DNA from 4 places in the Streptomyces sp. NPDC059003 genome. Region 2 is predicted to be linked to each of the others. Evidence: riboswitches for the same ligand, from Rfam matches in the RefSeq annotation. Region 2 holds a riboswitch; each other region holds the start of a gene.
What was found. A riboswitch is a leader RNA that binds a small molecule or an ion and turns the genes downstream of it on or off. The one in region 2 is predicted to bind cobalamin.
Positions count from the first base shown of each region.

Region 1: linked by a shared signal. The riboswitch ahead of metE (5-methyltetrahydropteroyltriglutamate--homocysteine S-methyltransferase) and the one ahead of ACFWZ5_RS29140 (ABC transporter substrate-binding protein) in region 2 are both predicted to bind cobalamin.
Region 3: linked by a shared signal. The riboswitch ahead of ACFWZ5_RS39495 (ribonucleoside-diphosphate reductase subunit alpha) and the one ahead of ACFWZ5_RS29140 (ABC transporter substrate-binding protein) in region 2 are both predicted to bind cobalamin.
Region 4: linked by a shared signal. The riboswitch ahead of ACFWZ5_RS42220 (ABC transporter substrate-binding protein) and the one ahead of ACFWZ5_RS29140 (ABC transporter substrate-binding protein) in region 2 are both predicted to bind cobalamin.

Region 1 is NZ_JBHYJH010000006.1:58,544-61,742, forward strand. Features, by position in the region: gene metE (5-methyltetrahydropteroyltriglutamate--homocysteine S-methyltransferase) at 1-1,944, opposite strand, end outside; cobalamin riboswitch at 2,099-2,316, opposite strand; gene tsaD (tRNA (adenosine(37)-N6)-threonylcarbamoyltransferase complex transferase subunit TsaD) at 2,454-3,199, shown strand, end outside.
Region 2 is NZ_JBHYJH010000099.1:18,133-21,331, forward strand. Features, by position in the region: gene ACFWZ5_RS29130 (helix-turn-helix domain-containing protein) at 1-692, shown strand, start outside; gene ACFWZ5_RS29135 (VOC family protein) at 698-1,135, shown strand; cobalamin riboswitch at 1,149-1,333, shown strand; gene ACFWZ5_RS29140 (ABC transporter substrate-binding protein) at 1,425-2,441, shown strand; gene ACFWZ5_RS29145 (FecCD family ABC transporter permease) at 2,504-3,199, shown strand, end outside.
Region 3 is NZ_JBHYJH010000199.1:3,641-6,839, forward strand. Features, by position in the region: gene mctP (monocarboxylate uptake permease MctP) at 1-256, shown strand, start outside; gene ACFWZ5_RS39490 (hypothetical protein) at 301-942, shown strand; cobalamin riboswitch at 1,155-1,292, shown strand; gene ACFWZ5_RS39495 (ribonucleoside-diphosphate reductase subunit alpha) at 1,428-3,199, shown strand, end outside.
Region 4 is NZ_JBHYJH010000250.1:3,207-6,405, forward strand. Features, by position in the region: gene ACFWZ5_RS42215 (FecCD family ABC transporter permease) at 1-311, opposite strand, end outside; gene ACFWZ5_RS42220 (ABC transporter substrate-binding protein) at 455-1,420, opposite strand; cobalamin riboswitch at 1,463-1,617, opposite strand; gene ACFWZ5_RS42225 (Mov34/MPN/PAD-1 family protein) at 1,581-2,003, opposite strand; gene ACFWZ5_RS42230 (amino acid permease) at 2,098-3,199, opposite strand, start outside.

The DNA.
Region 1 (3,199 bases), on a different contig from region 2:
ACGGACGCCGCCCGTGGTGAGCCGGAAGGACTCCGTCGCCCAGTCCAGGTACGCGGCCCGGTCCGCGGCGCGCAGCGGCAGCGTCTCCCGCAGCGCGGGCTCGTCCACCTGGATCACCCGGGTCCCGGCCGCTTCGAGGTCCTCGACCTCGTCGCGCAGGGCGAGCGCGACCTGCCGCGCCGTGTCGCCGAGCGGCTGGTCGTCGCGGACGAACGACCAGGCGAGCATCGTGACCGGGCCCGTCAGCATGCCCTTGACGGGGCGGTCGGTGAGCGAGTTGGCGTACGCCGTCCAGCGCACCGTCATCGGCTCAGGGCGCGAGATGTCACCGGCGAGCACCGGCGGGCGCACATAGCGGGTGCCGTACGACTGGACCCAGCCGTGCCGCGTGGCGAGATAGCCGGTCAGCTGCTCGGCGAAGTACTGCACCATGTCGTTGCGTTCGGGCTCGCCGTGCACCAGGACGTCGATGCCCGCCTTCTCCTGGAAGTCCAGGACGGCCCGGATCTCGGTCTCGATGCGCTCCTCGTACCCGCCCTCGTCGATGCGCCCGGCGCGCAGGTCGGCGCGGGCCGTGCGCAACTCGGTGGTCTGCGGGAACGAGCCGATGGTCGTGGTGGGGAGCAGTGGCAGGTGCAGGCTCGCGCGCTGGGCGGCGGCGCGCTCGGCGTACGGCTGCGAGCGGCGGGCGTCGGCGGCGGTGACGGCCGCGGCGCGGGCGCGCACGCGCGGGTCGTGGGTGAGGGCGGAACCGGCGCGGGACGCCAGGTCGGCGCGGTTGGCGGCGAGTTCGGCCGCGACGGTGTCGGGGCCGTGGGCGAGGCCGCGGGCCAGGGTGACGAGCTCGGCGGTCTTCTGCCGGGCGAAGGCGAGCCAGCGGGCCACCTGCGGGTCGATGTCGCGCTCGGCGGCGGCGTCGAGCGGCACGTGCAGGAGCGAGCAGGACGCGGCCACGTCCACGCGGTCGGCGAGCCCGAGGAGCGTGCCGAGCGTGGCGAGGGACCTCTCCAGGTCGTTGATCCAGACGTTGCGGCCGTCGACCACGCCCGCCACCAGGCGCTTGCCCGGAAGCCCGCCGGCCCGCGCGAGGTCGTCGAGGTTGGCGGCCGCCGGGCCCGTGAAGTCCAGGGCGAGCCCGTCCACCGGCGTCTTCGCGAGCACGGGCAGGGCCTCGCCGAGCCGGTCGAAGTAGGAGGCGACCAGGAGCCTCGGCCGGTCGGTCAGCGCGCCGAGGTCGCGGTAGGCGCGGGCGGCGGCGTTCAGCTCGGCCGGTGTCCGGTCCTGGACGAGCGCGGGCTCGTCCAGCTGCACCCACGCGGCGCCCGCCGCCCGCAGGTCGGCGAGCACCTCCGCGTACACGGGAAGCAGCCGGTCGAGGAGCGTCAGCGGCTCGAACGCGCCGTCGACGCCCGGCGCGGGCTTGGCGAGCAGCAGGTACGTGACCGGGCCGACGAGCACCGGCCGCGCGGCGTGGCCGAGCGCGAGCGCCTCCTTCAGCTCGGCGACCTGCTTCGCGGAGTCGGCGGCGAAGACGGTGTCCGGGCCCAACTCCGGCACCAGATAGTGGTAGTTGGTGTCGAACCACTTCGTCATCTCCAGCGGCGCCACGTCCGCGGTGCCGCGCGCCATCGCGAAGTAGCCGTCCAGCGGGTCCGCCGCGACGGCCTCGCGGTGGCGGTCGGGGATCGCGCCGAGCAGGACGCTGGTGTCCAGGACGTGGTCGTAGTACGAGAAGTCGCCGGTCGGCACCTCGTGGATCCCGGCGTCGGCGAGCCGCTCCCAGTTGGCGCGGCGCAGCTCGGCGGCCGTCTCCCTCAGGGCGTCGGCGTCGACGCGGCCCTTCCAGTAGCCCTCGACGGCCTTCTTCAGTTCGCGGTTCGGGCCCTGGCGGGGGTAGCCGTACACGGTGGCCCGTGCTGCCGCGGCTGCGGGCTTGTCTGTCACAGAACTCTCCTTCGCGAGCGTGTGTGTGCCATGGCCGGGGACGGCCGCGGGCGCGAAGGGAGCGCGGAACGGGCGGATCACGGCACCGAGGTGCCCGTCCGCCTGCCGTGCACGCCGACCCGCCCACGAGGTCACCGGTGAGCCGCGCGCGACGGGTCGCGCACGGGCAACGGGCAGGTCTTCGGACTCGCGGGCGCGACCTCCGGGGAGGTCACCTACTGGCCGTCGCTTCCCGGGTCCGTGATGGACCCAGTGCGTATGACGGCGGTCGTTCCCGCTCACCGCTGCGGGGCAGTCCCGGATTCTCACCGGGTTCCCTCTTGCGACGCCGCTGCCTGGCCGGCAGGGCGAACCTGTTGCGGGGCTCACCCTACCCACGCGGGGCGTTGATAGGCCTTCGGCCTCGTCCTCAGGCGCCGGACGGGCTGATTCCTCCAGCAGTCTTATTGCGAAGTACTTGCAATTACTATGAAGAGGCAAGAAGGCGTCCAGTCGCGGGGAGCAGAGGCATGGTCACGAAAGGCTCGACGGGTTCGCCCGTCGTGCTCGGCATCGAGTCGTCCTGCGACGAGACCGGCGTCGGCCTGGTGCGTGCCGGGCGGCTGCTCGGGCACGCCGTCGCGTCCAGCATGGACGAGCACGCCCGCTACGGCGGGGTCGTCCCGGAGATCGCCGCCCGCGCCCACGTGCACGCGCTCAACCCGGTCGTCCGCCGTGCCCTGGACGAGGCGGGCCTGCGCATGCGCGACGTCGGGGCCGTCGCCGTGACGACCGGCCCCGGCCTGTCCGGCGCCCTCCAGGTCGGCCTCGCCGGGGCGAAGGGGCTCGCCTACGCCCTCGACGTGCCGCTGTACGGCGTGCACCACCTGGCCGGGCACGTCGCCGCCGACACCCTGGAGCACGGCCCGCTGCCCGACCCCTGCGTGGTCCTGATCGTCTCCGGCGGCCACACCTCGCTGCTGCTCGTACGCGACCTGGCCCGCGACCCGATCATGCACCTGGGGGACACCCTGGACGACGCGGCGGGCGAGTGCTTCGACAAGGTGGCCCGCGTCTTCGGCCTGCCCTACCCCGGCGGCCCCGCCGTCGACCGCGCGGCACGCGACGGCTCGCCGGACGCGGTGGCCTTCCCGCGCCCGCTGACCGGGCCGCGCGACGACCCGTACGCCTTCTCCTTCTCCGGTCTGAAGACGGCCGCCGCGCGCTGGGCCGAGAGCCACCGCGGCCGGGAACTGCCGGTCGCCGACGGCGCCGC
Region 2 (3,199 bases):
CCGGCCAGGCCACGGGCCCGGGCGCCGCCCGCACCGAGATCGTCGTCGGCGGCCTGCACCAGAGCCCCGCGTACGTGGTTCAGCCCGAGCACGAGGCGGGCATCCAGCTGGCCCTGCACCCCCTCGCGGCCCGCGCGCTCCTCGGCCTGCCCGCCGCCGAGCTGACCGGGCGGCTCGTCACCGACGGCACGGACGTCCTCGGGCGGATGGTCGCCGACGTGCGCGAGCAGCTGTGCGCGGCCGACGGCTGGGACGAGCGGTTCGGGCGCCTCAACGCCTACCTGGCGCGCCGCGTGGCCGACGCCGGGTACGTGGGCGGGGTGCGGCCCGAGGTCGCCGAGGCCTGGGCCTGGCTCGCCCGGCACCGGGGCGCGGGCACCCTGCGGGGCCTCGCCGCGCACGTCGCGCTCAGCGAGCGCCGCCTGTCCGCCCTCTTCCGCGCCGAGACCGGCGTCACCCCCAAGCAGGCCGCCCGCCTGATGCGCTTCCAGCACGCGAAGGCGCGCGTGGTCCGCTCCTTCGCCGCGGGCGCGCCCCTGGACCTCGCCCGCGTCGCCGCCGACAGCGGCTACTACGACCACTCCCACCTGGTACGGGACTTCCACCAGTACACGGAGCTCAGCCCGAGCGCCTGGCTGGCCGAAGAGTGCCGGAATATCCAAGCCGGGGGACACCGCAACGGCGAAGACTGAGGCCCATGAACACCACCGAAACACCTCAGACCGGTAAGAACCTGCGCGCTCCGGACATCTGGCCCACCTTCATGGCTCACGACGCCCCCGCCCTGATCGACTTCCTCGTCGACACCGTCGGCTTCCTGCGCACCGCCGTGTACGAGGACGGCGGCCGCGTCGCCCACGCCCAGCTCGACTGGCCCGAAGGCGGCGGCGTCATGCTCGGCAGCCACGACCCGAAGGCGACCGACCGGTGCCGGGAGCCGGGGACGTTCGGCGCGTACGTCGTCACGGACCACGTCGACGCCCTCTACCGCCGCCTCACGGACGCCGGCGTGCGGGTCGTCCGCGAGATCGAGGACCAGCCGTACGGCAGCCGCGAGTTCATCGTCGCCGACCCCGAGGGCAACAAGTGGTCCTTCGGCACGTACCGCGGCGAACCCCGCCCCGACCAGCCGTGACGCTCGGCCGGGGTGATAGCTTGCGCACGCCAGTCGCACCCACACCTGGGTCGGGGAATCCGGTGGGAATCCGGAGCTGACGCGCAGCGGTGAGGGGGACGGGCGGGCCGACGGCCACTGGGCGTTCCATGCGCCCGGGAAGGCGGCCCGTCCGGACGAACCCGAGTCCGAAGACCTGCTGGCACCGCCGTCCGCGCGCCGGGTGGCGGGGTTTCGCAGACCAGGCTCCGCGTATGAGCCATGAGACCCGGGAAGTCCTGTGCCCTCACCCGTTCTTCGCGTACGTCGCGTGCGCCTTCCGGCCCTGCTCGCCGCGGGCCTCGTCCTCGTCACGGCCTGCGGCGGCCCCGCCGCGCGGGACGACGACCGGGCCGGGGCCGACGGCTATCCGGTGACCGTCACCGCCTGTGGCGAGAAGGTCCACGTGAAGTCCCCGCCCCGGCGCGCGGTCTCCCTCGACCAGGGCTCCACCGAGATCCTCCTCTCCCTCGGCCTCGCCGACCGCATGGCAGGCACCGGCACCTGGACCGACCCCGTCCGCCCGAACCTGAAGAAGGCCAACGCGAAGGTCGACCGGCTCGCCGACCGCTACCCGTCCCTGGAGAAGGTCCTCTCCAAGGAGCCCGACTTCGTCAGCGCGTCCTTCCTCTACACCGTGGGCAAGGGCGGCGTGGCCGACCGCGCCAAGTTCGCCGAACTCGGCGTGCCCGTCTACGTCTCGCCCACCGACTGCGCGGGCAAGGACAACTCCGGCGACGGCGACGGCAAGCGCGTGCGGACGCTCACCATGGAGACCGTCTACGGCGAGATCCGCGACCTGGCCAGGATCTTCGACGTCGAGGCGCGCGGCGAGCGGCTCGTCGCGGACCTCAAGGCCCGCACCGCCAAGGCGGCCCGCACGGTCAGGTCCTCCAAGGCGTCCGTCCTGTACTGGTTCTCCGACTCCAAGGCCCCCTACATCGCGGGCTGCTGCGGTGCGCCCGGCGTCATCACGCGCACCCTCGGCGTACGCAACGCCTTCGCCGACACCCGCGCCGAGTGGCCCCAGGTCAACTGGGAGACGGTGGTGGACCGCGACCCGGACGTCCTGGTCGTCGGCGACCTCACCCGCAAGGCCCAGTCGGCGGAGAGCGCCCGGCAGAAGATCGCGTTCCTGGAGTCCAACCCCGTCACGAAGAACCTCACGGCGGTGAAGAAGAAGCGGTACGTCCTGCTCAGCGGCCAGGCCCTGAACCCGACGATCCGCACGGTCGACGGCATCGAACAAGTCGCCGCGGGGCTGCGGAAGTTCGGCCTGGCGCGGTGAGCGCCGCCGTGCGCGAGGGGGACGCCGTGCGTGAGGGGGGCGCCGTGCGTGAGGGGGCGGCCGTGCGTGAGGGGGCGGGGGGAGCGTGGCGCGCGGGGCTGCTGTGGGCGGCGGGGCTCGCGGTGCTCCTCCTGTCCGTGGCGGTCGCCGTCACCATCGGCCCGGCCGACATCTCCGTCCCCGACGTGTGGGCGGCGGTGGCCGCGCACCTCGGCTGGGGCGAGCCGCGCCTGACCCCGCTGCGCGACGGCATCGTCTGGAACCTGCGCATGCCGCGCACCCTGCTCGCGGGCGTGTGCGGCGCGGGCCTCGCCGTGTGCGGTGCGGTCCTGCAGTCGCTGCTGCGCAACCCGCTCGCGGACCCGTTCGTCCTCGGCGTGTCCTCCGGGGCGTCCACGGGCGCCGTCGCGGTGGTGGTCCTCGGCGTCGGCGGGGGCGTCCTCACGCTGTCCACCGGGGCGTTCGCCGGCGCCCTGTGCTCCTTCGCGTTCGTCCTCCTGCTCAGCCGGGCCCTGGGCGGCACGACGGACCGCGTGGTCCTGTGCGGCGTGGCGGCGATGCAGCTGTTCTCCTCCGTCACGTCCTTCATCGTCCTGACGTCGGCGGACGCGGAGACGACGCGCGGTGTCCTGTTCTGGCTGCTCGGCTCGCTGAGCGGGGCGGGCTGGCCGGACGTGGCGGCGTGCGCGGCGGTGCTCGTCGTCGTCCTCGCGGTCTGCCTCGCCCATGCCCGTACGCTCGACGCGTTCGCCTTCGGC
Region 3 (3,199 bases), on a different contig from region 2:
GGCGTACGGCGTCGCCTCGCCCACGCAGAAGCACTTCGGCGGCTCGTCGGACGAGATCCCGGGCATCGGCGAGATCGGCTACATCGGCCTGACCGCGTTCGTGCTCAACGTCCTGGTGACGGTGGTCCTCACCGTCGTCCTGAAGGCCGTGGGGGCCCCGGACGGCGTCGACGAGACGTCCCCCGAGGACTACACGGCGGACGCGGGCGACCAGGGCGTGGCCGCCGAACTGCCGAAGGTGGGGGCCGGGCACTGACGGTGCGACGGCGGGGCGGGCGGCGGATGCGAAAGGATGTGCGCATGAGACGTCATCTCCTCGTGCTCCCGGCGCTGCTGCTCGCCCCTCTCGTGCTCACCGGCTGCGGCTCCGAGGACGCCGGGTCGGGCCCGGGCTCCAGCTCGGGCTCCGGTTCCGGCGGGGGGTCCGCGCCCGACCACGCCGAGCTGAAGGCCCGCGCCCTGGCCGCGCAGACCCGTGTGGAGCACGTGTACCTGACGGAGGCCGACGGCTACGAGGCGGCGAAGCAGTCCGCCGGCGTGCTCGGCGACGACGGCTTCCAGGTCACGTACGTGAAGCGGGACGGCGGGCAGCAGTTCACGGTGTACGTGGACCGGGGCGCCGTCGACGACAAGAACTGCCGCACGGCCCCGCCCGCCGCCAAGAGCTGCGAGAAGGACGGCAAGGGCTGGTACCGCGTGACCGCGGAGCGGCACGAGTACGCCCGCTCGGAGAACGGCCTGCGCATCCAGGTCGCCGCCGACCCCAAGGCCGTGAGCCGCGCCGTGCTGCGCGCCGCCGCCGAGAAGGTCCACCGCGCGGACGACCGGGAGCTGGACGCGATCCTGCCCGAGCGCGTGCCGGGCGGCGAGCCCGTCGAGCGCGGCGACCTGCCACCGAACGGCGACGGCGCCCCGCAGGACCCGCCGGGCGCGGGCGGCTGAGCGGACACGGACGGCTGAGCGGACACGGGCGGCTGAGCGCAGAGGCAGCGCACCGTAAGCACAGGGGCGGACCACCGGGAATCCGGCGGCCCGCCCCTCTTCGCGGCTCCCCGGAATGCCACGCCTCCCCCGCGAGTTGACGCTTCCGTCGCGTTCGCGCGGTGAGGTCTGCGTCACCCTCCGACACAACATCTAGGGGTGCCACCGAAAGCCAGCACAAGATGTATGCTCGTGCTCGCTGTCGCCGCAGGGGAATCCGGTGCAAGTCCGGAACTGTCCCGCAACGGTGTACGTGTGCGCATTTGCGTACCCACTCAGTCCGAGCACCTGCCGGCAGCGCGCCCGTGCCGCCCGGCCCGGGCGCCAGACGTCCGGGCCTCGTGGAATGGGCTGGTGGACGCGGCGTACGCCACCGCTGCGCGCGGTCGCGCCCGTGTGCCCCTCGCCTGCCGCAAGGCCCCGAGCCGAGCGAGGGAGAGCACCACGTGACCATCGCGCCCGCAGAGCCCGCGTCAGCGAAGGCCGAGCAGCGAGACGCCGACCAGGCCGCACCGACCGCCGACGGCCCCGGCACCGCGCTGCTGCGCACCCTGACCGACCTCACCGCCGACCTCCCCGACGCCGACCCCGGTCGCGTCGCCGCCGCCGCGCTGCGCGGCCGTTCCGCGCACGCGGACGAGGCGGAGCTCAGGGAGCTGGCGACCGAGGCGGCCGCGGGCCTGATCTCCGAGGACCCCGCGTACTCGCGGCTCGCCGCCCGGCTCCTGAGCATCGGCATCCGCGAGGAGGCCGCGTCGCAGGGCGTCACGTCCTTCTCCGAGTCCGTCGCGGTCGGCCACCGCGAGGGCCTGATCGCGGACCGCACGGCCGCGTTCACCGCGCTGCACTCCGCGCGCCTCGACGCTCTCGTGGCCGACGCGCTCGCCGACGGCGCCGACCGCCGCTTCGGCTACTTCGGCCTGCGCACCCTGCACAGCCGCTATCTGCTGCGCCACCCGATCACCCGCAAGGTCGTCGAGACGCCCCAGCACTTCATGCTGCGCGTGGCCGCGGGCCTCGCCGAGGACGACTCCGTGCGGGCCCTGGACGAGGTCGCGGCGCTGTACGGCCTGATGAGCCGCCTGGACTACCTGCCGTCGTCGCCGACCCTGTTCAACTCCGGCACCCGGCACCCGCAGATGTCCAGCTGCTATCTGCTCGACTCCCCGCTGGACGAGCTCGACTCCATCTACGACCGGTACCACCAGGTCGCGCGGCTCTCCAAGCACGCGGGCGGCATCGGCCTCTCGTACTCCCGCATCCGCTCGCGCGGTTCGCTGATCCGCGGCACGAACGGGCACTCCAACGGCATCGTGCCGTTCCTGAAGACCCTCGACGCGTCGGTGGCGGCGGTCAACCAGGGCGGCCGTCGCAAGGGCGCGGCCGCGGTCTACCTGGAGACCTGGCACTCCGACATCGAGGAGTTCCTGGAGCTGCGCGACAACACCGGCGAGGACGCCCGGCGCACGCACAACCTGAACCTGGCGCACTGGATCCCGGACGAGTTCATGCGCCGCGTCAACGCCGACCAGGACTGGTCGCTGTTCTCGCCCGCCGACGTGCCCGAGCTCGTCGACCTGTGGGGCGAGGAGTTCGAGGCGGCGTACCGCGCGGCCGAGGCGAAGGGCCTCGCCCAGAAGACCATCCCGGCCCGGGACCTGTACGGCCGCATGATGCGCACCCTCGCGCAGACCGGCAACGGCTGGATGACCTTCAAGGACACCTCCAACCGCACCGCCAACCAGACCGCCGAGCCCGGCCACACCGTGCACTCCTCCAACCTGTGCACGGAGATCCTGGAGGTCACGGACGACGGCGAGACGGCCGTCTGCAACCTCGGCTCGGTGAACCTCGGGGCCTTCGTGGCCGACGGTGACATCGACTGGGAGCGCCTTGACGCGACCGTCCGCACCGCCGTGACCTTCCTCGACCGGGTCGTCGACATCAACTTCTACCCGACCGAGCAGGCCGGGCGCTCCAACGCCAAGTGGCGCCCGGTGGGCCTCGGCGCGATGGGCCTGCAGGACGTCTTCTTCCAGCTGCGGCTGCCCTTCGACTCGCCCGAGGCGAAGGCGCTCTCCACGAAGATCGCCGAGCGCATCATGCTCGCCGCGTACGAGGCGTCCACGGACCTGGCCGAGCGCCACGGCCCGCTGCCCGCCTGGGAGAAGACCCGCACCGCGCGCGGCGTCCTGCACCCCGACCACTACGACACCGA
Region 4 (3,199 bases), on a different contig from region 2:
GTGCCGCCCAGGACGATCGCGCCGACCGCGCCGACGGACGCGCCCGAGGAGACGCCGAGCAGGAACGGGTCGGCGAGGGGGTTGCGGACCAGGGCCTGGAGGGTGGCGCCGATGACCGCGAGGCCGGCGCCGACGGCCGCGCCGAGCAGGACTCGGGGGAGGCGGACGTCCAGGACGATGGTGCGGTACGGGGACGGGCCTGTGGCCTTGCCCGTGAGGATGTCGAGCACCTCGGCGGGTGGGATCTTGACTGAGCCGTAGGTCAGCGCGGCGATGCCTGCGGCCGCGAGGGCGATGGTGAGGGTGGCCATGACTGTGGCGTAGCGGAGGGTGCGGGTGGGTGGGGCCTCGCGGGTGCGCCCCTGGCCCGCCCCTTCCCGAACCAGGGGGCCAGCCCCCTGGCACCCCCGTTCATCGCGCTTCGCGCTCGTCCTCAAACGCCGGACGGGCTGCATTAGAGCTGCTCCGACAGCTTCTTCACCGCCGCCGGTGCCCTGACCCCGAGGACCACGTCCGACAGGGGCAGGACCGCGAAGCGCTTGTTCTTGATGGCGGGGACGTCGCGCAGGGCCGGGTCGGTCAGGAGGCGCTTCTTCTTCTGGGCGACCGTCGTCGCGCCGTAGTCGTAGATGAGGATGACGTCGGGGCGGCGGTCGACCACCGTTTCCCAGGAGGCGTCGCCGAAGGACTTGTCGAGGTCGGACATGACGTTGCGGGCGCCCGCGCGCTCGATGATCTCGTTGCCGATGCCGCGGCCGCCCGCGGTGAACGCGGTCTTGTCGCCGCTGTCGTAGACGAAGACGGACGGGCGCTTGCGGTCCTTGGCGGCCTTGGACTTCTCGGCGGCCAGGGTGGCCTTCGCCGCGCGCACCCAGCGCTCGGCGCGGTCGCGGACGCCGAAGGTGGCGCCGGTCTCGCGCACCTCGCGGTAGAGGTCGTCCATCGTGACGGGCTTCTTGGCGCAGCCCTCGACGTTGAGGCGGGTGTTGATCCCGGACTTGGCGAGGGCGTCCCGGCTGCGGCCGTCGCTCGCGTTGAAGGCGCTGGCGTAGCCGCCGTACACGAAGTCGGGGTTCGCGGCGAGCAGCTGCTCGTACGAGGGGTACTCCTTGGCGAGCACCGGGCGCGACGCGTACGCCTTCGCGTACTTCGGGAGGACCTTGTCGTCGAGGTAGGCGGTGCCCGCGATGCGGTCCTTCAGGCCCAGTTCGAGGAGGATCTCCGTGGCGTGCTGGTTCATGGGGACGGCGCGCTCGGGCGGTGCCTTGTACGTCGTCCGCACACCGCAGTTGGTGACGGTGTACGGGAATCCGGCGGCCTTGGGCGCGGGTTTGCCGGAGTCCTTGTCCGAGTCGGACGCCGAGCAGGCGGTGAGCGGCAGCAGGATCGCCGCCGCGGCGAGCAGCACGCGGGTGCGCATGGGTGCGGGCCTCCTCAGGGGATTTCCGCGTCCCCTGTGCGAAGTGGGCGTGGGGCGGCAGGTCAGTTCCTGGCTGGCGGGCACGCGTGCCCGGTCACAGTGGCGGGACCGCGCCGGATTCGCACCGGCTTCCTGGGTCCTGCCGCCTCAAAGGTCGGCTTCAGTATGCCTGGACGACCTGGACGTCCTCCTCGGTGACCTCGCCGTCCACGATGCGGAAGGAGCGGAACTGGAAGGGTCCCGCGTCGTCGGCGTCGGCGGTCGAGACGAGGACGTAGTGGGCGCCCGGCTCGTTGGCGTAACTGATGTCGGTGCGGGAGGGGTAGGCCTCCGTGGCCGTGTGCGAGTGGTAGATCACGACCGGCTCCTCGTCGCGGTCGTCGAGCTCGCGGTAGAGCTTGAGCAGGTCGGCGGAGTCGAACTCGTAGAACGTGGGCGAGCGGGCCGCGTTCAGCATCGGGACGAACCGCTCGGGGCGGTCACTGCCCGCCGGGCCCGCGACGACGCCGCACGCCTCGTCGGGGTGGTCCTTGCGCGCGTGCGCCACGATCTGGTCGTGCAGGGCCTGGGTGATGGTCAGCATGCCGGCCAGGATATGCAGCCCAGGCGTACGAAGGGGCCGCCGCGTACCAGCATGTGGTACGTGACGGCCCGCATCGTGGGCAAGTGCCCGGAGGTCAGTCCTTGGTGACCGGGGTGGCGGACTCGACGGCGGGGCCGCCGTGCTCGCGCTTCTTGAAGGCAGCCGCCTCCGGGTTGCGGCTCTTCAGGACCAGGTAGGACACGCACAGGATGGCGGCCCAGATCGGGGCGCAGTACAGGGAGATCCGCGCGTCCTTGTCGATGCCCATCATCACGATGACCATGGCGATGAAGGCGAGCGCGAACCAGCTGGTGTACGGGGCGCCCGGGGCGCGGAACGTGGACTGGGGCAGGATGCCCGCGTCGGCCTTGCGGCGGTAGTTGATCTGGGAGACCAGGATCATGATCCAGGCCCACATGCCGGAGATGGTGGCGAAGGAGACGACGTAGTTGAACGCCTCGCCGGGCCACTGGTAGTTGATCCACACGCCGACGAGCATCAGCGCGGCGGACGCGGTGGTGCCGACGAGCGGCAGGCCGTTCTTGGTGAGCTTGGTGAAGAACTTCGGGCCCTGGCCGTTGAGCGCGAGGTCGCGCAGCATGCGGCCGGTGGAGTACATGCCCGAGTTGCAGGAGGAGAGCGCGGCGGTCAGGACCACGAAGTTCACGATCGCGGCACCGATGCCGAGGCCCATCTTCTCGAAGGCGGCGACGAACGGGGAGACGCCGGGCTGGAAGGCCGTCCACGGCACGACCGAGAGGATCATGATCAGGGCGCCGACGTAGAAGACGGCGATGCGCCACGGCACGGTGTTGATCGCCTTGGGCAGGGTCTTCTTCGGGTCCTTGGACTCACCCGCGGTGACGCCGACCAGCTCCACGGCCAGGAAGGCGAACATCACGATCTGGAGGGTCATCAGCGTGTTGCCGATGCCGTTGGGGAAGAAGCCGCCGTTGTCCCACAGGTGCGACACGGACGCGGTGTCACCGGCGTCGGAGAAGCCGATGGTGAGGATGCCGGCGCAGATCAGAATCATGCCGATGATGGCGGTGACCTTGACCATGGAGAACCAGAACTCCAGCTCGCCGAAGAGCTTCACGGAGATCAGGTTGGCGCCGTACAGGATGACGGTGAAGATCAGCGCGTAGGCCCATTGGGGAATGGAGCCATGGGTCCAGTACTGCATGTACTGGGCG